Regions from separate parts of the Lysinibacillus sp. NPDC097162 genome, predicted to be linked through region 2. Evidence: riboswitches for the same ligand, from Rfam matches in the RefSeq annotation. Region 2 holds a riboswitch; each other region holds the start of a gene.
What was found. A riboswitch is a leader RNA that binds a small molecule or an ion and turns the genes downstream of it on or off. The one in region 2 is predicted to bind cobalamin.

Region 1 (8,148 bases), on a different contig from region 2:
CAGTATTTTATACGATGGCTTAATGTTGCTAGTAGAAAATAAGGACTATGCGGATCGTGGTAGGGTAGAACAGGCAATGGACCAAATATTACTTAAAATATCCTATGTAGATCGTATTCCAACTGAAGAATTGATACATTCGTTGTTTACTGTCGTACGGGATTTTGGCCTTGCGTTTTATCCTTCTGTTGGTTTAGCGCTTCGATCATTAGTAACATTAGATGGGACATTACGTGTAATTGATTCGCAATTTGATATTTTTACAGAAGCTAAAGATTTTTCCGCATCTTATATGAGAGCTGCATTTTTAAGACCATTTAAAGAACCGATGGCGACAAAAGATCGAGTGCAGGAAGAACTGTCGATGCTGATTCCTACTTTACGAAAAATGCCAAGACGTATCGATCAGCTTATTCAAAGAGTAGAAAGCGGAAAAATTATATTGCATCATGATATTTTTTCAGATGACCATAACTCACGTTTCATTACCCAGCTATTTGCACGTTTTGTTTTATTACTTGTCGGCATTACATTTGGTATTATCTCGGTCGCACTACTAGCAATTTCTCAATTCATTCATGAGTCGTATGCAGTGTATTTGAATACTGCCGCTTATCTAGGGTTGTTCTTATGTGCAATTTTATTAGTAAGACTATCTATTCAAGCGCTACGCTCAATGAGGTAGGAGAAGACACTACAAAGTGCTGATTAAAAGTATAAAGAAATTCACTATTACTGCATTTTGTCATTTAGTAGGCATTGGCTGCAATGCAATTTTGTTAAGCAATTAAAGTCGTCAATCGCATATTTCCTAGTGTTTTTCACAGTGTACATTTTCAGTTGATTGGAGCGGCAAGCGCTCGCCCGCAGCAGAAATCAATGGTAGTAGTTTAATTCTATGAGTTTGGATACAGTTTGAGGTAGGGGATGATTCTCCTACCTTTTTATATTACAAAAAGATTACAAATAACCAAGGTGCAAGGTGCTATTTAGAGAAATTTGTAGTAAATTGTAGCGTTATATTAATGTTTTGTAGAAAAATGTCGTATTAATTACAATGTTACAATTATATTTCGAGTTTTACTAAACTATTAAAACGGTCGGAAATAGTATAAAAGTTACGGCAATAATGCTAAACTTTAAAAGGCTAATAAAAACATAAGAATTTAAATTGATCGTTCATGTATTTACATAGGAAAATAAAGAGCGAAATTGATAGATGAAGGGAAATGAAGACCCATGGGTAAGCGTAATAAATGGCGTAAGTCGATGGTGCTAGCATTAGCACTTGCAGGCGGCCTATTATTTAATACAGTTCAACCGATTGAAGCACACGCTGAAGAAACGTCTCAGCATATGATAGATAAAAAAGCGAAAATTGATGCAGAAGTTAAAAATTTAGAAAAAGAGTTAGACCAACTTCAACAAGAAATTGATCAAAAAGTTAAAGTATTTAACCAAGTACAAGCAGATATAAAAGAAGTAGATGCAGGTATTGTTGAAACTGAAAAACGTATTGAGCAACGTTCAACTATTTTAAGTGAGCGTATGGCTGCATACCAAGCACAAGATAACACAGTGGGTGTATACTTAAGCGTTGTTCTAGAATCGAAGAGCTTTGCAGATTTAATGGACCGTGTCGTAGCGGTAAAAACATTAATGGATGCTGACCAAGAGCTAGTAAATCAACAAGAAGCAGACAAAGCGAAATTAGAAGAACAAAAAGCAACATTAGATGAAAAACAAAAAGAGCTTCAAAAACAATTCCAAGAGCTTCAACAAAAAGAAAGCGAAATGGAAGTGAAAAAAGCTGAAAACCAAGCAAAATCACTTGCATTAAAGGCACAAATTGCAACGAAACAAGAAGAAGAGCGTCTTGAAGCAGAGCGTAAGGCAGCGGAAGAAGAAGCAGCTCGTTTACGTGCACTTCAAGCAGCTACACCTGTAGTTCATGTCAACAACAATAACAACAACACTAACACTAGCGGTAAAAATAACGGTGGTAGCAAACCTCAACCAATCATAGTTGGATCTGGTTCAGGTACTGCATCTTCAGGTGATGCTATTTCTACAGCGAAGCAATTCCTAGGTCGTTCATATGTTTGGGGTGGCAGTAATCCTACAACAGGCTTTGACTGCTCAGGTCTTGTACAATGGTCTTACAAGCAAGCTGGCGTATCATTACCTCGTACAGCATCACAACAATATTTATCAACAAAACGAATTTCAGCAAGTGAAGCTCGTGTTGGTGACTTAGTATTCTTCAGCTATGGCTCAGGCGTAGCGCATGTTGGTATTTACCTTGGTAATAACACAATGATTGATGCTCAAAATAAAGGGGTAGTCATTGAGTCACTAGATTGGTGGAACCAATATTTAGTAGGCTTCGGTCGTATTCAATAAGTCTATATTAGTTAGACGATTTTAATAGCAAAAAAGTTAAATAAAATAGCATTCATTATCAAGTAACGATAATGGGTGCTATTTTTATTTGAAAATCTATAAACATAAATCTGTATAACAGTTTTAAATACTTTAAAAACTGTAACAGACACTAAGGAATTTGGTCCAAACAATTAAATCACACGAAAAAAACGATTGCGCCAACTGCTTACATTACTTGTGTAGAAGAAGCAGTAATAATCAAACACTTCTTAAAGAAAGCGGAGTCAATCAATTTATAACTTCATATTCTAGTAGTCGTAAATAGACAAAAATGTAAGGCACCCTCTGTTTAAAAAGAACCGAGAGTGCCTTTTGGTATTTATACGCCCATCAAATAGAATATCCCTTACTGCAGTATATTTTTTCAATCTAATCTTATATTAAATTTTGAAATTGAATTTGATAATCCCTGTTTCTTTTAAGGCGAAGAGGAAGATGATAACAAATGGTCCTACGAGTAAGCCGATGACGCCAAACAATTGCAAACCAATAAACATCGCGATTAATGTTGGTAGAGGGGGTAAGCCGATATGTGCACCCATTACTTTAGGCTCGACAGTTCGGCGAATAATTAATAAAATAGCTGCAAGAACAAAGAGCTTAATGGCAATCGCTGTATTACCCATCAGGAGGTGATAAGTTCCCCAAGGTGCTAAAATAATAATTGAGCCAAGGAACGGGATAACATCAATAATCCAAATAATTATGGTCATTACTATCACATATTTCGGTTGAATAAGTAGTAAACCTACAAGTGTAACCCCAGCTATAATAAAGCTAACAAGAATCTGAGCCTTCATAAAACCGAAAAATGCATCTTTTAAACGATTAGTAATAATTTTCAATTTCTCTTCAGTTGTAGGCTTTAAAAATTTGTAAGTTGACTGTTTTAATTTTGGTAAATCTAGCATAAATAGAAATAGGGCGATCATATAAACAAGAAGACTTATAAAGAGGCTTGGAATTTGTGAAAAGAAGGTCGTAACTTTGGTATAATTAAAGAAGTTTAAAAAAGATTCTTCAACTTTCTCAATGAAGTCGGTTGTCGTTTTTTGAAGTGAAGCACTCACTTCAGTTGGAAAGTCTTCTGTATATTTTGAAATATTCTCTTGCATATGACCCCACATCTCGGATAATTTAGAAATATAGTAAGGTGCTTGCTTTGAAATGGAAATAATTTGCGACATTAGTTGCGTAATAGTAAAGTAACAAATAATAGAAATAAAAATAACACTTACTATGTATATAAAAGCAACAGCTATTTTTCGCGACATTTTCCATTTTCGTTTAAAAAACATAACAATGGGTTCTAATAAAAAAGCTGTAACACCTGCTAAAATAATTGGCACGGAGACAGGAATGATAAAATATAAGGCTATAAGTAGGCATATAATCGCTAGAGTTCGTATAGTCAACTTTCGAGTTATAGTTCTATTCATAAGCTCTCCTTTTATCGTTATTTTTAAGTAAAGTGTAACATAAAAAAATTAAAATTTGAAAACGTTCTGAAAGAATGAAGGTAGGGATAAATCATGGAAAAAGAGATTTTGCAACTTTTTAGTAATTTAACAGAGCGTGACCGTGAGATTGAATACGAGTCGTATAGAAGATTGATAAAAATTATGCAAGAACCAGTAGATTGGACATATGCAGTTTGGGAACAGCTTATTAAAGCCCTTACATATACAGATGGACATGCTCGTGCACGGGCAGCACAGTTTTTATGTGCATTAGCAGCAAAAAGTGACCCGGAAGAACGTGTTCTGGATGATTTTTTAAAAATTTGGGCCGTAACATACGATGAAAAAACAGTAACTGCAAGGCATGCTCTTCAAGCAATTTGGCAAATTGGGCTTGCTGGACAAGTTCAAAGGGATTTAATTGTTTCGTATTTAGCGAAAAGGTTCCAAACATGTATCGATGAAAAGCAACCATCGCGTATTCGATATGATATTATTGTCTCCTTCAAGAAATTGTTTGATGCTACGAATGATCAAAACTTACTGGATATTGCAAAGAGATTAATAGAAGAAGAGCAGGATATAAAATACAAAAAGAAATATAAAACAGCCATCCGTTAAAATAGCGAGATGGCTATTTTTATGCCCAAGTGTGTTATTTTGAAGAAAGAAAAGTTATTGATTATAATGAAAACAGGAGGATGGATTCAGTTTTTGATAGGTCTTATATACTGACGTAAGCTTTAGTATAAGTGAGAGCCAGAAACTATCTATAAAGAGGAAACACGTAAATCTGCAACTGTATATAGCATAGTAACAGTATAATTTTTGTAAATAAGAAAGGGTCGGGTCGAGAAAATGGGGATTTATAATTATTTAGTGAAAAAGCCAAATGGTGAAATTTTATCAATGGAGACATTTCGTGGAAAGACAATGTTAATCGTCAACACAGCCAACCAATGTGATTTTACATATCAATTTGAAGATTTACAAAAAATGTATAATAAATATGACAAGGGAAATTTCGTTGTTTTAGGTTTCCCATGTAATCAGTTTGGACAGCAGAACCCAGAAGATGGAGTTGAGACAACTCAACTTTGTCAACTTAACTACGGGGTAACTTTCCCGATTTTTGAACTAGTTCAGGTTAATGGAGAAGAGACACATCCGTTATTCAATTATTTAAAGCACGAAGTAGATTTTCGTGAATTCGGAAAGGCAAATATGCAGGAAAAGATGTTAGCTGAGGCTATTATCCAAATTGCACCTAGCTTTTTAGATGGACGTAACATTCGTTGGAACTTTACGAAATTTTTAGTAGATAATCAAGGTCATACAGTTGAGCGCTTTGAACCAACAGATTCACAATTAGATATTGAGCAAGCTATTGAAAAAATTTTATAACTAGCTATTTTAATCAGAATTTTTAGGCTGGAATAACAAATAGCGGATCACTATGTAGAAATAGTGCTAAGTTTTGTATAAATATATTCGAATATTCCACAATCTCGCAACTACTCTTTCAAATCAATATATGATAAACTGCTAATCAAGTGAATAATTCTTGCAGAATAATGGTGCTAACTTTAGCATAATCGGGAATTCGGTGTAAAACCGAAGCTGTTTCCGCAACTGTAAGTACAAGAATCATAAAAAATGCCACTGTCGAAAAGGTGAAGACCCAAGATGGGAAGGTTTTATGATATCGCTACTGCATTGGGTAGTGAGCTGTACGAGCCAGGAGACCGACCTTTATTTAATGTATAAAAACTCTTCGGAAGCTAGGAGGATATACGGCAAATACATAGGCAATGTCGCGTGAGGCGGCACTATATATGCTATTTTCGTCGTTCCCTAGGGAGCGGCGTTTTTTTATGCACCTGTAAAGCAAAATCTGTTCATGAAAGAAAGAAGGGACTAAGTATGAAAAAAGATGCCCGTTATTCTTGCTACCCGTTCATGCGTGAAAAAATATCTACAGTAGATTTTGAGATTCGTACGGATAGTTTAACAACTCATGTCGGTGTAGCATTGACGGCTGTAAAAGCTGAAAAAGTTGAAGTAGTGGCGACAGATTTATTGACTATTTTGCCAATGGCCTACCATGTAAATGGCTCAGTACGTGGCAAATTAGCGGTAACGGAAGAAGATTTGTTATGGCTTAGCGAGCGCTATGATTTTTATGTGGGGCATGTAAAGGAAGAAATCCAAAACTTTGTTTTACCACAAGGTACGGGGGCTGCAACTGCGCTTCATTTATGTCGTAGTGAGGCAAAAAAATCATACCGTGTTCTACATAAAGTTTCTGAGGAAAGAGAAGTACCAGCCATCCTTTTCGATTACTTAGGATTATTAGCTAATGTATTTTTTGTAATGGCTGTATACATGAATCAACAAGCTGGTATTGCTGAAATACCGTTTATAAGCAAATCATATCCGATGAAGAAAAAGAAGGAGAATGTGTAAAGTGAAGAAACTATTTAAATTCCAATGGCTTACAGTGTTAATGTTAGCACTTGTATTGGCAGGTTGCGGCACAGCAAATGAAGCTAAAAAGGACGATACATCGAAAACAGGACAACAAGCTGAGCAAACAGGCTACAAAGTGACAGATGATCGCGATGTAGAAGTAGCATTTGATGCAGTACCAAAAACGGTTGTGTCATTACAACCGAGTAACACTGAAGTTCTATTTGCACTAGGTGTTGGCGATAAAGTAGTTGGGGCAACTGAATATGATACGTACCCAGAAGAAGCAAAAAAAATCGAACGAGTGTCAGATTCTGTAACATTCAATAGCGAGAAAATTGTAGCGCTAAAGCCTGATGTTGTAATTGCTTATTACACAGGTAATGACGAGACACTAGATGCCCTTAAAGGTCTTGAAGATGCAGGCGTGAAAGTATTTGTTATTAAATCAGCCGCATCATTTGAAGATGTTTATGGAGATATTCAACAAATCGCTGAAGTGATGGGTGTTCAAGATAAAGGTGAGCAATTAAACAAAGATATTAAAGCGAAAATTGCGGATGTGCAAGCAAAAGTAAAAACTGTAGAAACACCGAAAAATGTTTATTTAGAAATTAGCCCTAAGCCAGATATTTATACAACAGCAGCTGGTACTTTCCAACAAGAGATTCTTGATGCAGCGAATGTGAACAATGTATTTGGTGATCAAACAGGATGGGTAAAAGTTTCTGAGGAAGATGTTATCGCAAAAAATCCTCAAGTTATTTTAACAACAGTAAACTATGTAGAAGACTCAGTAGGCGAAATTCTTGGGCGTGATGGATGGAATACAATTACTGCTATTCAAGATAAAGCAGTAAATTATATTGATACTGATATTTCCAATCGTCCAGGTCCACGTATTGGTGAAGCTGTTGAGATGGTAGCAAAAGCAGTATATCCCGAATTATTTAAATAAGGATAAATGGTGAAAGCCAACTATTAAAATTTGGGCAAAAGAGATAAAGTGTTAGATTGACTGCAATCAATCTAACACTTTTTTGCTTGTGAATGTTGTTGTCCGCTAAGTACAGGCTTCACGGTCTTCAACCTCCGATATCTTCAAGACAATCGGTGATTCATAGACTTTGAATCTCTACTAAAAGGTTTTGTGAATAATTGGTATTATCTTCAGTTGTTCTATAAAATAGAAATATAAATGATTGCTTAAATAAGGGAGGCGTAGTGGATGACACAGTTTGACATGAAGGTTATTCCGTTTGAGGCAGTCTTAAATTTCCGCGATATGGGTGGCTATAAGACGCGAGATGGCAGAGTGGTTAAGAATGGATTGCTATATCGTTCGGCTGCACTAGGTAAGATGACACCGGCGGATAAGGAGCGCTTTGAAGCACTAGGAGTAAAAACAATTTTCGATTACCGAGATCAACAAGAGGCTCAAAATAATCCTAACCCCACATTCAAGGGCGCAAAGTATATTCAAATTCCTGCAAAAGGCAACCACGCATTTGAGATGCCGACAAATACCGGCGGCCACAATTTTTATAAGGTTGTAAGCCCAGAGATGTTCCGCGATTTTTATGCACAAATGCCATTTAACAATGCTTCATTTAAAAAATTAATGTCTACAATTCAAAATCCAGATAATTTAGGCCTCGTTCATCACTGTGCCGTAGGAAAAGATCGAACGGGAATTGGCGGTGCGCTCATTTTGCTCGCATTAGATGTACCCGAGGAAACCATTATGCAAGACTATTTAGATACGAATATTTAT
Region 2 (8,148 bases):
TTGATTTTCATTATCAATTAAAACATACATTAATTGGCTATGCAATAAAAAAATTAAAAAAACAACATTAAAAACGTTTATTGACAATTATTATTATTTAAAATAGAATCATAAACAACCGTATGAGAATGATTATCAATTTCATTTCAAATAAAAAGAAAAGGTTGGTAGTTAACATGAAGAAGTTTAAATTTCTATTAGTAGGTGCGTTAGCATTATCATTAGCAGCATGTGGAGAAGAAAGTAAACAAGCGGATGGGAATGCTTCAACAGATAAAGTAGAAATGGAACAACAAGTTGAAACAGGGGGGGCGGTAACATTAGTAGATGACCTTGGAAATAAGCTTGAGTTTGAAGCAACGCCGAGTTCAGTTGCAACATTAAATCCAGGAATGATGGATATTTTGCTTGCGTTAGGTGCAAATGTTACTGGTCGACCTACGATTACATCCGATATGAAAGAGGATGTAAAAGCTATTCAAGAGATAGGTAACCCGCATGAACCATCATTTGAGCAGATTGCTGCATTGAATGCGGAAATACTTATTGTCCCACCAAGCTTCCAGCAATTCGCTACAACGGTGGAAGCTACAGGTACGAAAATTGTCTACTTGAACATGAATTCCGTAGATGATATTAAAAAAACGATTTCAAAGTATGGCGTGTTATTTAATAACACGGCAAAAGCAGATGAGTTAGTTGCACAAATAGATGAGAAGATTACAAAAGGCAGTTCAGAATCAACTTTAGATGCTTTAATCGTTTACGGAGCACCAGGTACATATTTAGCTGCACTTGATAATTCGTTATACGGAGATATTTTAAATAAGGCAGGTGGTAAAAATATCGCAGCCGATTTACCAGCGACAGATAAGTTTCCAACTTACGCAAATTTAAGTGTTGAGAAAATTGTTGAACGCAACCCAAAAGTAATTATGCTGATTACGCACGCGAATCCAGCGACAGTAAAAGAAGGATTTGAAAAACAATTGAAAGAAAATGCGGCATGGAAAAATTTAGATGCAGTAAAAAATAATCAGATTATCATTTTACCAGCAGAATTGTTTGACAATCCTGGCACACAGGTTGTAGAAGCCATTGACTATATGCGAGGAGTTTTAAAGACAGCAGAAGAAGCAGTGAAATAATTGTTTATAGCGGGGAAATGACGAATGATAGTAGAAGAGGAAAAATATGCACACCCTCTTGCTAAAAAACGAAGAATGGCTCTCATTATGTTACCGATCCTGTTGATTATAGTGAGTGTTGGTAGCCTTATGATCGGGCAAGTTTCGTTTTCGGTAAGTGAAGTGTTGAATGGAATTTTTAGTTCAGAAGATACGATGGCACGACGAATCGTGTGGGAAATCCGTATGCCCCGTATACTAACGGGTATAATTATAGGCGTTTGTTTGGCTATTGCAGGTTCGATTTTACAAGGTGTCATGCAAAATCCATTAGCTGACCCAGGGGTAATTGGAATTACTTCCGGCGCTGGAATTATGGCGGTGGCAGTAATGGTTGTTTTTCCTGGCTATATCATATATTTACCTATTGCAGCTTTTTTAGGTGCCTTTGTCGCCGCAATGATAGTGTATTCTTTATCGGTGAAAAAGGGTGGTACATCCCCAATGCGAATTATTTTAGTAGGGGTAGCCATTAATGCACTTTGTGGTGCAGGAACAAATGCACTTATGATTTTGTATAGCGATCGTGTACAATCTGTCCTGCCATGGTTGTCTGGTGGTTTGACAGGTGTTGGTTGGGTGCAATTTAAAATGATTATTTACTATGTTCTTGTAGCAATTGTATTATCCTTTTATGCAATTAAACATATTCGTATTATGCGTCTAGGAGATGAAATGGCAAGCCTTTTAGGGCACAATGTTGAACGAAGTCGATTCTTTTTAATTGCATTAAGTACGCTATTAGCAGGAATAGCAGTAAGTGTTGCCGGATTAATTGGGTTTGTCGGTTTGGTTGTACCGCATATTTTACGACTAATTATCGGTGGAGATCATAAATATTTACTACCTACTTCAGCTTTAGCTGGTGGCTTACTTGTTGTTTTCGCTGATACAATTGCGAGAACAGTATTTGATCCTATTGAGTTTCCTGTTGGCATTTTACTAGCATTTATTGGTGGGCCGTATTTCCTTTATTTAATTCATAGAAAGGGGAATTCCATTGCTACGAACTGAGCACATTCAATATCAACATGAGTTCACCAAGTTCAAGTTAGATGATATTACCTTGAAGATCAATGAAGGAGAAGTTGTTAGTTTAATAGGTCCAAATGGCTCGGGGAAATCAACATTATTACGTGTGATTTCACGTCTTTTAAAACCAAATAGTGGTACAGTATTTTTAGATGAACGAAACATTCATGAAATGAAGTCGAAAGAAGTGGCTAAAACACTAACGATGCTCCCGCAAATGAATAGTCATCAATTAGATTTAACAGTGCGCGAGTTAGTAGAGTTTGGGCGTCATCCGCATAGCGGAGGGAAGACGGTCCTGTCAAAAGAGGATAAAGAAATTGTCGATTGGGCGATTGATGTAACTGGATTGAAAGACTTGCAAAATCGTGTACTGCCTTCGATGTCTGGAGGTGAACGGCAACGTGCTTGGATTGCAATGACTGTAGCACAGCATCCTAAAGTGTTACTGCTAGATGAACCAACAACATATCTAGATATTGCACATCAATTAGAAGTGATGGAGCTTGTAAAAGAGTTAAATCATAAATACAATATGACCGTTATTATGGTGTTACATGATATTAACCAAGCTGCACAAAATAGTGAACGGCTGATTGTACTAAAGAAAGGAAAAATACATTACGACGATTCACCACATTGTGTATTATGTAAAGAAATGTTTCAAACAATTTTTGAAATTGATGCTGAAATTTATATGCAAGATGGAAATCCAATCTTTACCCCAGTAAAATTGTGCTCAAGTTCTTGCAAATGATGAAAGCTCATGTTTCGGGAAGAAATATGAAGCGACTACAACACCCATAAAAATTAACTTATTATAATGAAGAAAAGGAGATTTAAAATATGATTGGTATAATTTATTACGCTTATGGCGCACCGAAATCTTTAGACGATGTAACACCTTATTTTACACATATAATGAAAGGTAAAACACCACCACCTCATGTGATTGAAAACGTTACGGCACAATTTAAAAAATTAGGCGGTGTTGATCCATTAGCAGCAAATACGGGGCGTATTGCTAAAGGGCTGGAACATTCTTTACAGAATCGCTTAACACAGCCTGTAAAAGTATATAATGCATACAAACATACAGAACCTTATATTCCAGATGTTGTTGACACAATGCTTGAAGATGGTATTACAACCTTTATTACGCTACCTGTAAATCCGATTATGTCTACAGGTGCTGCAGCGTTTCATGATGAAGTTAGTACGTTATTAGCTTCTCATGACGTTAAGGTCATTCATGCGAAAAATTGGCATTTAAACGATGAATTACTTGCTGTATATAAAGATCGTGTTCAACGTGCATTTGAATGGATTCCAGTTGAAAAACGAGCACAGACGCATGTTTTATATACCGTCCATAGTCAACCAATTGATCCCGAAAAAAACGAAAACTATGTACGTCAGTTTGCCGAATTAGCCGAAGCCATTTCAAAAGCAGTTCAAATTGATAACTGGCATATTACATATCGAAGCGGTCATGGGAAAGGTGACTGGCTAGGTCCAAATGTAAAAGATAAAATTAATTCATTACAAGGCGAGGGTGCTCAAGGTATCGTCACTTGTGAGCTCCTTTCCCTTTCAGCGGATATTGAGTCCTATTTTGAAGTCGGATATGAATGTCATAGATTATGTGAGGAACTTCAAGTAGAATTTGCCCAATCGGAGTTTCCAGGTGATAGCTATGATACCATTCAAGCTTTAGCTGCCATTGTCGAGTCATTTATTCCAACAGCATCACAACTTCGTTCATAAGTGCAAACGGATTGAAGTGAAAGTAAACGATGCATCAATTTCACTCGAGGGGACCAAGTCTCCTCGAGTATGTAGTGTTAAGAAGATAATTATCGTGATTAAATAGTGCCCTACTGCGTGATTATGAGTACATGTCTTTGACACTCATCCATCACCCAAGTGGGCTTTTTCTTGTTTGCCATTAGCAATATGGACTGAATAAATATTTATGTTTTGGCATGAATATTAAAATAATTGTCGAAAAGTGTTGACTCATCGTGCTAATATCATGTAAAGTATTAATTGATATTGATAATCATTATCAATTAAATTATTTTAGGAGTGTTTAACAAATGCATTGGAAATACCCATTATCAGCTTTAGCAATTTCTGTGTTATTAGTTGGATGTAATCAGTCAGACAACGCACATAAAGCTACATCAAATGAAACAATGGAAACGACAGAAGAGACGATTATTAAGGACGAGCTAAATCGAGATGTAACAATCCCATTGAATCCTGATCGTGTTGTAGTAGGAGGTATTTTACCATATTTCTCTACTTGGTATATTGCCACTAATTCAACAAAAGAGATTGTTGGGATGCATCCAAACTCATATAATGCAGCTTCTCATTCCATCTTAAAAGATATTTCACCTGATGTATTAAAAGCAGATACCTCTTTTATTCAAAATGGGGAAGTGAATATTGAAGAATTGATGAAGGTTAATCCTGAAGTCTATTTTGAAATTGCTTCGGATGAAAAATCCATTAATAAATTAGAAGAAGCAGGGGTTCCGACAGTAGCACTGAAAGCAACAACAGATTCTGATGATCCATTAGAAATTTTGAACCGATGGTTAACATTAACTGGTGAAATTACAGGCACAACGGATCGACCTGACCAAATCATTCAAGAAGGTAAAAAGAATCAACAAGAAATAAATGAAAAACTAGCAAATGTACAAAAAGAAGATATGCCTAAAGTAATGATTCTTCAATACCATAACGATAAAGAAATATCGGTAGCAGGCTCGAATATGCATGGCAATCGATGGATTAAAGCTACGGGTGGTATCGATGTAGCAGAAAAGGATATTCAAGGCATTAAAGCAGTTAATATGGAACAAATATATAATTGGGATCCAGAAATTATCTACATTACGAACTTTACCGAAACACAGCCAATAGATTTAATCAATAACACGATTAGTGGACAAGATTGGAGTCAGATAAAAGCAGTAAAAAACAAACAAGTGTACAAAGTGCCACTTGGTATTTATCGCTGGTATCCACCGAATGGAGATGCACCCCTTATGTTAAAATGGATGGCGCAGCACAACCATCCAGAAATATTTGACTATAATATGACCGAAGAAATTCAAAATTACTACGCTAAATTCTACAATTATGAAGTAACAGAAGACCAAGTAAAAGACATTTTAAATCCATCTTCTGAAGCGGCAAAATATTAAGAGAATAGCAACTAAAAGTGTGTTACTTGCTTTAAGTGCACAATCTGTTCCACAATCGACTAGACTTCTAACAAAGACGATAAGAAGCCATCTGATGTTAATTTTTAATTAATGTCAGATGGCTTTTTCGGTTTAAAGGTTAGGTGATATTAAATAGAAGGAAAAACGGCTAAGGACATCTATAGCTGTATGATTATTTGTTTAAAGAAAAAAGAAAAATTCATATAGAAGGCTGTAGACAAGATTGTATGAGAGGCATTTTTAAGAAGAGATATCGGGAAAAAAACAATGGGTGCTAGAATAATGGGCATCTATGAAGATAATAGAATCAGTAAAGGTGTTTTTAAAACTTTTTTATACGGAATAGTGCTGAAAAAAGAAAAATAGTTCATTAATGATGGAAAATAGCTTTCCATTATTTGTTTTTTCTGAATTTTAGCTATATTGATTGTTTATAAGTCTCTATGTTAAGGTTGAAAGACAAATTGAATATGCTAAATTTTGGTGGTTTAAATGAATTTTTTCATTTGATTAAAAGGGAAGTTGGTGAGATTCCAACACTGTCCCGCAACTGTATTTAGGAGTTACATAACAATACCACTGTTTTGATTGTCAAAATGGGAAGGGGTTATTTAACGTTGATCATAAGTCAGGAGACCTGCCACTGAATAACGCATCAATTTACCTACGAGGATAGGGAGGTGTTAGCTACTGCATGATTTTTGTGAATTCAACTGTAAATTCACAGTTTTTTTGGGCTGTCATGCTTTTGTCGGTTAACAACTTCTAAAGGGGTAGAAGTTGTTTTTTTGTTGTTCTTTTGTGCACGAATGGTAACGCTTACAAGAATAATTAAACAAAGGGGCTGTCATTGATGGAGTTAACGTATTCACCAGGTCTTGATGGAATTATTGCTGCTGAAACAAAGCTATCATTTTTAGACACTATCGGGAGTCAAATTGTAATACGAGGCTATGACTTAATTGCGTTATCACAAAGGTATTCGTATTTAGACATTGTCCATTTATTGTTGCATGGAGAAATACCAACTACCGGGCAACAGGCTGATTTGCAGGATAGGTTGAAATCCTACTATCAGGTACCACAAGATATCTTTCAAATTTTTAAACTCTTGCCTAATGGAACACATGCAATGGATGGGTTAAGAACTGGAATCTCTGTTCTAGCAGGCTATGATCAGCACATCAATGATCGTTCGACTGAAATGAATTTGACGCGGGCTTATAGACTTTTAGGCGGTATGCCTAACATCGTCGCGAATAGCTATCGCGTCTTAAACGGCCAAGATGTGGTCAAGCCAGATAGCGAACTTTCTTATAGTGCCAATTTTTATTACATGATTACTGGCAGAAAACCAACGGCGTTAGAAGAGGAGATTTTTGATCAGTCGCTCGTGTTATATAGCGAACATGAGATGCCGAATTCAACGTTTACGGCTCGTGTTATCGCCTCTACGCAATCAGATTTGTATGGTGCCTTAACGGGAGCTGTCGCTTCATTGAAAGGGAATTTGCATGGTGGGGCAAATGAAGCAGTGATGTATATGCTGCTTGAAGCTAAAACAGTAGAAGGCTTTGAAAACTTACTAAAAAGTAAACTACAAAATAAAGAAAAAATTATGGGCTTTGGTCACCGTGTCTATATGAAAAAGATGGACCCAAGAGCACAAATAATGAAAGAGGCTTTGTATAAATTATGTTTGGAGCAAGGTGATGACCGTTTATATCACATGTGTGAAGCTGGCGAAAAAGTGATGGTACAGGAAAAAGGATTATATCCAAATTTAGATTATTATGCAGCACCAGTATACTACATGCTAGGCTTGCCTATTGAAATCTATACACCTATCTTTTTCGGTTCACGAACGATTGGCCTGTGTGCTCATGTGATTGAACAGCATGATAATAATCGATTATTTAGACCTCGTGTTCATTATATTGGCGAGCGTCATAACCTTGAAGAATTGTCGGTATAGTCAAGTATTAACAACTCGCCATAGAACTGATGGGTATTCTGACCAATGCCCATCAGTATACTAGTATATCAAATTCATGACTTGAAAGGAAGATATAGATGATTAAAACAAATGACATATCTAAGACAGATCAATTACTTACGGATATTGCTGATTATGTATTAAATACTACGATTACAAGTGAAGAAGCTTATGAAACGGCTCGCTATGTTTTATTAGATACTTTAGGTTGCGGCATTTTGGCCTTACAGTACCCAGAATGTACAAAACTCCTTGGACCAGTAGTTGCTGGCACTGTCGTTCCAAATGGTACACGTGTTCCAGGAACTTCTTATGTTCTCGATCCCGTAAGAGGGGCCTTCAATATAGGATGTATGATTCGCTGGTTAGATTACAATGACACATGGCTTGCTGCAGAATGGGGACATCCTTCTGATAATTTAGGTGGCATATTAGCAGTGGCAGATTATTTGAGTCGTACACGAATTGCCGAAGGGAAAGAGCCACTTAAAATCAAAGAAGTATTAGAAATGATGATAAAAGCCCATGAAATTCAAGGGATACTCGCATTGGAGAATAGTCTGAATCGTGTTGGATTGGATCATGTTTTATTTGTCAAAATTGCATCGACAGCGGTAGTTACCAAAGCATTAGGAGGAACTCGTGAAGAAATGATTAATGCTTTATCAAATGCTTGGATTGATAATTCAAG
Region 3 (8,148 bases), 970 kb from region 2:
CCTATGCCTGATAATACAAACGTGAAAATCCATAAAGTTGAAGCTTTTTGAAACACAATATTCGGTACCCAAAGTAATAAAGAAATAATAATCGTACTTACAGCTAAAGCTTTCACCATTTTAACCATTCCTTATTTCAACGGATTACATAAATTGTTATTAAAATATATTTTTATAGCAGAAGCAAATAGTTTTTCTTTGAGTCCCATTCTATGAAAATTTCTATCTATATAAGCAACAAGCTCCCAATCACATGAACAGCTAAAATACCTTTTATCTTCATAGCACATATCATGTATGTGACAACCCCTATCTAATACATCTTGTGGAGGGCCAGAACCATGTCCAGGGCCACACCAATTTCCCCAAATAGGTAACCCTTTTCTAGTACTCATTGTAGTGTTTGCTTGATAGTTAGCATAACTCTTACTAATGTGATTCACCATCAAACTAATTTCAATATATTCCTCTGCTAAGCCATCTAATTTTACTTTTTCAATATTAACAAACGGTTTTCCGTCCTCATAATAAATATAAGATTCTAACTGTTCACCAGCATTTAAAAGTTCTTTATCTGTCAAAGATGACTCTTCTCCTGTCGTTGCAAAAACTTTTGTACCTCCCCCAAAAAAGAGTGAAGAAACTAAAACTGACATTGCAACAAAGGACGAACCTACTTTTTCATCTAATCTTAGCTCCTTTCGATATTTTATTAGGTAAAATACCATTATTATGGCTCATCAAAAGGCTAGAATAATATTTTAAAAAAAGAAAATGAATTTTAGAATGTTAGCTGTTGGAGTGAAATCTGGATGCTCATGAAAACGCCCAGCGGAAATGGAGGACAACCCTAAGTTATGGTAATGAACCATTATGATAGTATTTAACCCGTCGTTTATATTTTTATTTTATTAAACGAACTGAAAATTCGCAATATAATAACCGATTTTTTGCGTAAGGTTATTAGTTAGTTAATATAAACTAATATAAAAAAGAAACACGGTTTACCAAAGGATTTTCGCGTACCGCGTGACCATCTTGAATTCAATAACTTAAAAGTTGTTTTATTCAAAAACTAAGCTAAAAAGAGTGACTATACACTACTAATTCATAAATAAAATAGACATCAACATACTTATCAATATCTCCTCCGTTTTAACCAAGAAAAAGACAAAGTATCGAATAATCAGATACTTTGTCTACAGACTGAGGTTGAGAAATTATTTTCTCAACCTTTTTATTCGTTATTTTTTCACTCAATATTTTCTACATTTAAACACTTAGTTTCACAGTAATAGCCTTTGCCGCCAACATAAACTTTATCTATATCATTCTTGCTATTCGTTGCTAATTTAACTAATATTTCAGAAGGCGAGTGTAAAGCATAACCTTGTTCAAATACATAGACTTCTTTTTGCAAGTAGTGATGTTCATAAAGGTAGCAAGCTAATGCACCGTTGGAAGTTCCAGTCGCTGCTTCTTCATTGATGTCGTATAGTGGAGCAAAATTTCTGCATATAATTCGATTGTCATTAAAAGTAAACAGATGCATCCCGACAACATTATAATACTTGCTAATTTCTTTAATTTTTTCAAAATTAGGTTGCAGTGCATGTAATTGTGTTTCGCTTTTTATAGGAATTAAAATATCTTTTAAGCCCGTGGAGACAATTTGAATTGGGTATTTATTGTCTATAGCTTGAATGTCAAAACAGTCGATGAACTCGTTTGGAGATACAACATCATAGAATATCGGTTTGTTTTGTTCCATAAATATCATGTCATCTTTTATAGTTATAGCAAGAACACCGCTGTTCGTTTCAATCGTATAGCGATTCTTGAAAAGTTTATTTAAATGCATCAGAATCGCGAAAGAGCCAATTGTAGCATGACCACATAAATCAACTTCTTCTTTTGGTGTAAAATACTCAATTTTATAATCCGCAATTTCAGATTCTGCTATAAATGCAGTTTCCGCATAGCCCAGTTGTTTGGCTATTGCCATTTTTTGAGTAGTGGACAATGTATGCTCCATAAATACTACTCCTGCTTTATTTCCGCCTTTATGATCTTTGCTAAATGCACTTGCAACATAAACGGATATTTTCATAAAACACCTTCCTTCCACACTTATAGGAAATTGTAGCATAGAAAACACGATGTATAAATGTTGTTGGAAAAATTCGCTATAAAGCAAGAAACAAACTATTTTTTAGCATCTGACCTCGCCAAAAATAGTTTGTTTACAGTCTGAGCGTGACTCTATATGCGTCACTCTTTCTTTAATTAATTTTTAATGTTGTTCCCTTAGTTGTTTGCAGTTCACGGTCTCGTGGTCTTGCTGCCTTATACCATTGCAAGCAAAGTGTAAAAATTATTATGGCATCAATTATATCTCCACCATAGTACATAACCATACTTCCGATTTCTGCTTGTTCTATCGGAACACCTTTAGGAGGATGAGCATAAATATACTTCGATAATATTCCATGTCCTGCTAATGCAATAATTAAAACTATTGCTCTGTAAATAAAGGATTTCCTATGATATACAGGATCAAAATAAATGATAGAAACAGTAAACAAATAGCCTGCAATGAATACATGTAAATGGACAATTACATGTATTAGACTATTGTCGTGCATTAATGAATATAGGTTAGTAGTGTACAATATCCAAAGTCCACCTATATTTAGAAAGCTAGTAACTAGTGGATGAATAAGTATACGTGCTAGCCAACTTCTTAAAATTCTTGAAAGCCCCCGAGCTAATGGGGTGCTTAAAGTTCTAAGTATTAATGTCATAGGAGCTGCAAGTACAATGAATAACGGTGCTAGCATACCCAAAAGTAAATGGCTAAACATGTGTGCTGTAAAATCTATAGAAGCACGATTTGCTAAAGGACCTACAACAGCACTAATCGCCAATAAAATTCCAAAAACTAAACTTACTATACGATTAAATGGCCATGTTTTATAATTTCGATTTGTAATTACAGTAGCACTAATATACAAAATTAATATGGTAATAAACAAAATTAAAAAAACTAGTTGAGGATGAATGATTCCAAAACCATCATGACTAGGACCACCCTCTAATATTTGGTGATGGTCAGCGTTCATTAGTGGTAGCCTCTACTTGAAGATTTTTATTGCTAGTACGAACAGCAAGATAAAGTCCGATTATGAGAATAATTGCAGCAAGTACATTCCAAATTACATCGTATACGATAACATTTTCTACATACCTAATCTGGTGTATTCGCATTAGCTTATGTTGAATGATGCCATCATATAATTGGAAACCTCCTGCACCTAGTAACATGCCACCAACCCATCTCTTCAACAAAAACCCACTTTTACGACGAATATCTGCAAGTAAAAATAATCCTGCAATAGTAGCAAACCAACTAATTGCATGGAATATACCATCAGAAATTAAGCCAATATCCGTTGTAGACTTATCATAAAAATGATGCCAGCGAAATAATTGATGAAAAATAGTCTCATCTATAAAAGCTACTAGGCCTATCCCAAATAGAAACCCTGACAATAAATTCCGGCTTACATAAACTTGTGTATTGTTATGATTGTTTAAGATGGTCATTCCATCCCCCCTACATTTAGATTTTCGTCCTTATCATTCCCTAATTTTTAATATTTCAACCCAACTTTACCTAGCGTATCAGGCTAAAACTTCTTCTTTAAAGATATTATTTTTAACATCTATACCCCTACCTAGTCATCTATTGTTTCCATTAAAGAAGAGCTAGCTCTAGCCAGCTCTTTGCTTTTATTCAGTTGTTTAAAACGACACGACTCCAAAGGCAGAAATCAATGAAGGCTTTAATGCTTGCCAAAATTCAGCGCTATTTGTTCTACGATAAAATTTATGGAAAGGTTCATTTGGGCGAGCGTGTTTCTGATAATGCCTGATAATTTGTTGTAGAAAGCTTTCTATTTTTTGTACTGAAACTCTTTTAGCAAATAGTGTACCCGCCTTTGCATTGGCCCCCATCGGCACGGCACCTAAGTAAACATCGAAGCTATCCTTTTGATAAACAAGCCCAATATCATCATATACAGCATTATAGCAAGCCGATGCACAGCCATTAATATTTAACCGTAGTCTAGAAGGCACAGTTTCTTCATGTAATGCTTCGTATAGGTGTTCGGTTATTTCGGCAGCCTCCATTTTGTCCCCATCACAAAAATCACATGCTTTTATCGCAACGATAGGACCTTGCTTTGCAATATATAAGCCTGCTTCTTGAAGCTCATTGATAATTTCATTCACGTTTATAGTTGGGACGGACAAAAGGATACTATAGGAAGCCGAGTATTTAATTGCGCCGCTATCACCTACAACCTCAGCAATTTTTTGAAATTGAGCTGGTGTATAATGCTTATTGATAATACCTGGACTTACTGCAAGGCGTGTAAAATTTCCATTTGTATTTAGTTTTTCAAATGTTCGATCTGGTGTATTTGAACGAAAGGCATTCATTGTTTGTTCTCCTTATGAAAAAGAGCTAGCAAGTAGCTAGCTCTTTCGATTGTTATTTAAAAGTTTTCAGGATAAAAACCTTTTGCTAAAATTTCAATAGCCTCTGCAGCACGAACCCCTTCTGAAGCTGCTGAAAGTGGTAAAATGACAAAGCGTTCATTTTTCACAGCATCTGTTTCTTTTAATGCCGGATCACTTTTTAGGAATTTAATTTTGTCTTCTGCTGTTTGGGAACCATAATCAATTACGACAATGACTTCAGGGTTACGTTCAACTGTTTCTTCTTTTGATACCGTTGTCCAGCCCGATTCAACATCGCCAAAAATGTTTTTACCGCCAGCAACTGTGACAAGTTCATCCATAAAGTTTTGTGCCGCTGTAAAGACTTCCTTGTCCCCACTATCGAAAACTAGAACACGTAATTCTTTTTCACCTTGGGGTAACTTTGCGCGAACAGCATCAACATCCTTTGTCATCTGTTCAATTAATGCCTCTCCGCGGTCTTCAACACGGAAGATTTTTGCAATATTACGGATATCCGTAAATATATCCTCTAACGTTGGTTTTGTAATACTTGAAGAAGTATGTAAATATGTGTGAATACCAAGTGCTTCTAACTCTTCTGGTGTACCAACACCCTTTTCGCTAAAGCCACTTTTCCACCCAGCGTATAAAAAATCCGCTTCACTATCAATTACTTGTTCTTTTGTCGGATACTGCTCCGCTATCACTGGTACTTTATCGTAAGCTGCTTGTAAAGGTTCATAAATTTTATCATCTAAATAAGCAGTACCAACCATTGAATCTTCTAAACCTAATGCTAGCATTATTTCTGTAACGTGCTGATTTAAGCTAATCGCCTTTTTAGGAGCTTCTGTATAAACTTGTGTCGTATCGTTATTATCAATTGTTACTTCTTTTGCCTCTGCTTGTGCTGGTTCAATGTTTTCACTTTGTGCAGCTGATTCTGAATCATCTTTTGCACTACAAGCGCCTAAAATGCTCAATAGTGCCATTGCAAGAACTAGCCACATGCCTTTCCATTTGTTCATGTTTGTTTCTCCTTTAGTTTGTAATTTTTCATCTTTATAGTAAGAAATCAATGACTTCTTTGCTATTGATTACGAGCACTTCTTGACGCTTCATTTCCTGGTAAAAGCATGAATTGCTGTTTGCTACGGTTCCTGCTTAAACTACTGCACATCAAAATGGACACAAAAAACCCTCTTGTTTCCAAGAGGGCGGCATAGTGAAAAAACAATGGTTATTCAACCAATCACTATTCCCATCCTCGTGGTGTTAAGTAAAATAATATATATTGGCAGGTATCCTGGCTTAGGTTCAACGTTTATACGTCTTCCCATAGTTAAACTACAGTGACTGTGTTGTATAAACTCCCCATTTACAGTTGCGGGACAGCATCGGATTTACACCGATTTCCCTTTTAAGCAAATGATATAAACCATTTGCACCAATATATAGAAGTATTAAGTTATAAAAATAGCCTAGCAGAAGTAATTTTTGTTTTCAATCACACAAAAAAATCCATAACTAATAATTACGAATAATTGACCACTATTCAAACATAAACGAGAACTATTCTACTCGAAATGTTTTTAAGCACTATCTGTTACAATAGGAATATAGGAAAAATAGAAATGAGGATTTTTTATGTATAAAACGATTGGTGTGCTCGCACATGTCGATGCAGGAAAGACAACCTTTTGTGAACAACTACTATTCCATACGAACAGTATTCAAACGCGCGGAAGAGTCGATCACCAAGATACTTTTTTAGATAATCATACTATCGAACAAGCTCGTGGTATTACCATTTTTGCTGAACAAGGACGGATGCAAATTGGGGATGATACATACACACTAATTGATACGCCTGGGCATGTCGACTTTTCACCAGAGATGGAACGCGCAATTCGTGTAATGGATTACGCCATTATTATCGTAAGCGCAGTAGAGGGTGTACAAGGACATACTGAAACCGTGTGGCAATTGCTACGTCAATACAACGTACCAACCTTCTTCTTTATTAATAAGATAGATCGTGAAGGCGCTGATGTAGATGCCGTTATGAAGCAGCTTCGAAAGGAATGTTCGAAGGACGTACTTTTAATAGACGACCCATTGCGTACAGATTATGTCCAGAGCCACATTGCTGAATGGCTAGCTGAACGTGATGAACAACTACTCGATGCCTATTTGACAGAAACTCTCGATGCACAAACATGCCTATTACAGTTGCAAAAGTTGATTAAACAAGAGCAAACATTTCCTTGCTTTACTGGTGCGGCATTAAAGGATATTGGAATAAAAGAATTTTTATCACAGCTCCCTCTACTTACGGAGACTCGATTCGACCATCAAGCACCATTTCAAGGTGAGGTATTTAAAATTCGCCATGATGGAACTCAACGGTTAACGTTTATCAAAGCATTGCAAGGAACTTTACATACACGCCAAGACTTTACATTTGGTGATGTGACTGAAAAAATAACTGAAATTCGTTTATATAATGGCAGCCGTTTTGACACAACACAAGAAGTGCAAGCAGGAGAAATTTTCGCGGTTAAAGGGCTTAGTCTAGCAAAAGTCGGTGATATTTTAGGTAGTACAATACCTCCTCAGCCATATGAGCTTGTGCCTACGTTACAAGCTAAAGTACAGTATGATGGACAACAGCATATAAAAGAAGTTTTACAAGTATTCCGTTTACTTGAAGCGGAGGAACCATCGTTACGAGTCGTTTGGCATGAGAAATTCCAAGAAATCCATGTACATATTATGGGGGTTATTCAACTTGAAGTACTTGCTGAAGTGTTAAAAAATCGCTTTTCACTTTCTGTTACTTTTGGTGAGCCAAAAATCTTATATATGGAATCAATCGTAACAACTGTAACAGGATACGGTCATTTCGAGCCTTTAAAACATTATGCTGAGGTACACCTGTTAATGGAGCCTAATATTCGTGGAACTGGTAACACTTTTGTTAACGCTTGTCATGCTGATGATTTATCAGTTGGAAACCAACGACTAATTGAAAAACATCTATTTGAACGAGAGCATCACGGTGTTTTAACAGGCTCCCCAGTGACAGATGTATGCTTCACCCTTTTGACAGGACGTGCTCATATCAAGCATACAGAGGGTGGCGATTTTCGCGAAGCAACTTTCCGTGCACTTCGACAAGGGCTGGAGCAAGCCGAAAATATATTGCTTGAACCATATTATCGCTTTAAATTGAAAGCATCGAATGATTTTATCGGTCGTATGATGAACGATATCCAGCAAGCAGATGGTACTTTTGATGACCCTCTATTAACAGAGGAACAAGTAACATTAACAGGACGAGTTCCTGTTGCAACATTTATGCATTATAGTACTACTTTCGCTGCTTATACAAACGGCAAAGGGTCAATTTCGTTACAATTTGATGGCTATGATAAATGCCATAATAGTGAAGAAATAATTGCACAAATCAATTACAATAAACAGGCAGATCCCGACTATACATCATCAAGTATTTTTTGTGCGAAAGGAAAGGGCTATTCAGTTCCTTGGTATGAGGCAAAAGAAGCCATGCATTGCTTGTAATTATCCGAGAAACCGCACTTTCCAAAGCATAAC

Region 1: it holds a riboswitch for cobalamin, as region 2 does, so the genes downstream of both, ACIQXW_RS21095 (hypothetical protein) here and mmgD (citrate synthase) in region 2, are expected to answer to the same signal.
Region 3: it holds a riboswitch for cobalamin, as region 2 does, so the genes downstream of both, ACIQXW_RS07910 (ABC transporter substrate-binding protein) here and mmgD (citrate synthase) in region 2, are expected to answer to the same signal.

Annotation. Positions count from the first base shown of each region.
Region 1 is NZ_JBIWDT010000007.1:110,097-118,244, reverse strand. Features, by position in the region: gene ACIQXW_RS21120 (ABC1 kinase family protein) at 1-685, shown strand, start outside; gene ACIQXW_RS21115 (C40 family peptidase) at 1,240-2,403, shown strand; gene ytvI (sporulation integral membrane protein YtvI) at 2,826-3,884, opposite strand; gene ACIQXW_RS21105 (hypothetical protein) at 3,978-4,526, shown strand; gene ACIQXW_RS21100 (glutathione peroxidase) at 4,764-5,309, shown strand; cobalamin riboswitch at 5,464-5,673, shown strand; gene ACIQXW_RS21095 (hypothetical protein) at 5,829-6,371, shown strand; gene ACIQXW_RS21090 (ABC transporter substrate-binding protein) at 6,373-7,332, shown strand; gene ACIQXW_RS21085 (tyrosine-protein phosphatase) at 7,603-8,148, shown strand, end outside.
Region 2 is NZ_JBIWDT010000001.1:602,906-611,053, forward strand. Features, by position in the region: gene ACIQXW_RS02890 (ABC transporter substrate-binding protein) at 177-1,148, shown strand; gene ACIQXW_RS02895 (FecCD family ABC transporter permease) at 1,173-2,201, shown strand; gene ACIQXW_RS02900 (ABC transporter ATP-binding protein) at 2,188-2,976, shown strand; gene ACIQXW_RS02905 (ferrochelatase) at 3,066-3,986, shown strand; gene ACIQXW_RS02910 (ABC transporter substrate-binding protein) at 4,319-5,440, shown strand; cobalamin riboswitch at 5,929-6,120, shown strand; gene mmgD (citrate synthase) at 6,315-7,436, shown strand; gene prpD (2-methylcitrate dehydratase) at 7,535-8,148, shown strand, end outside.
Region 3 is NZ_JBIWDT010000001.1:1,575,817-1,583,964, forward strand. Features, by position in the region: gene ACIQXW_RS07880 (hypothetical protein) at 1-119, opposite strand, end outside; gene ACIQXW_RS07885 (phospholipase A2 family protein) at 132-728, opposite strand; gene ACIQXW_RS07890 (PhzF family phenazine biosynthesis protein) at 1,253-2,110, opposite strand; gene ACIQXW_RS07895 (cytochrome c oxidase assembly protein) at 2,283-3,122, opposite strand; gene ACIQXW_RS07900 (DUF2243 domain-containing protein) at 3,112-3,606, opposite strand; gene ACIQXW_RS07905 (precorrin-3B methylase) at 3,805-4,506, opposite strand; gene ACIQXW_RS07910 (ABC transporter substrate-binding protein) at 4,563-5,558, opposite strand; cobalamin riboswitch at 5,810-5,997, opposite strand; gene ACIQXW_RS07915 (GTP-binding protein) at 6,178-8,115, shown strand.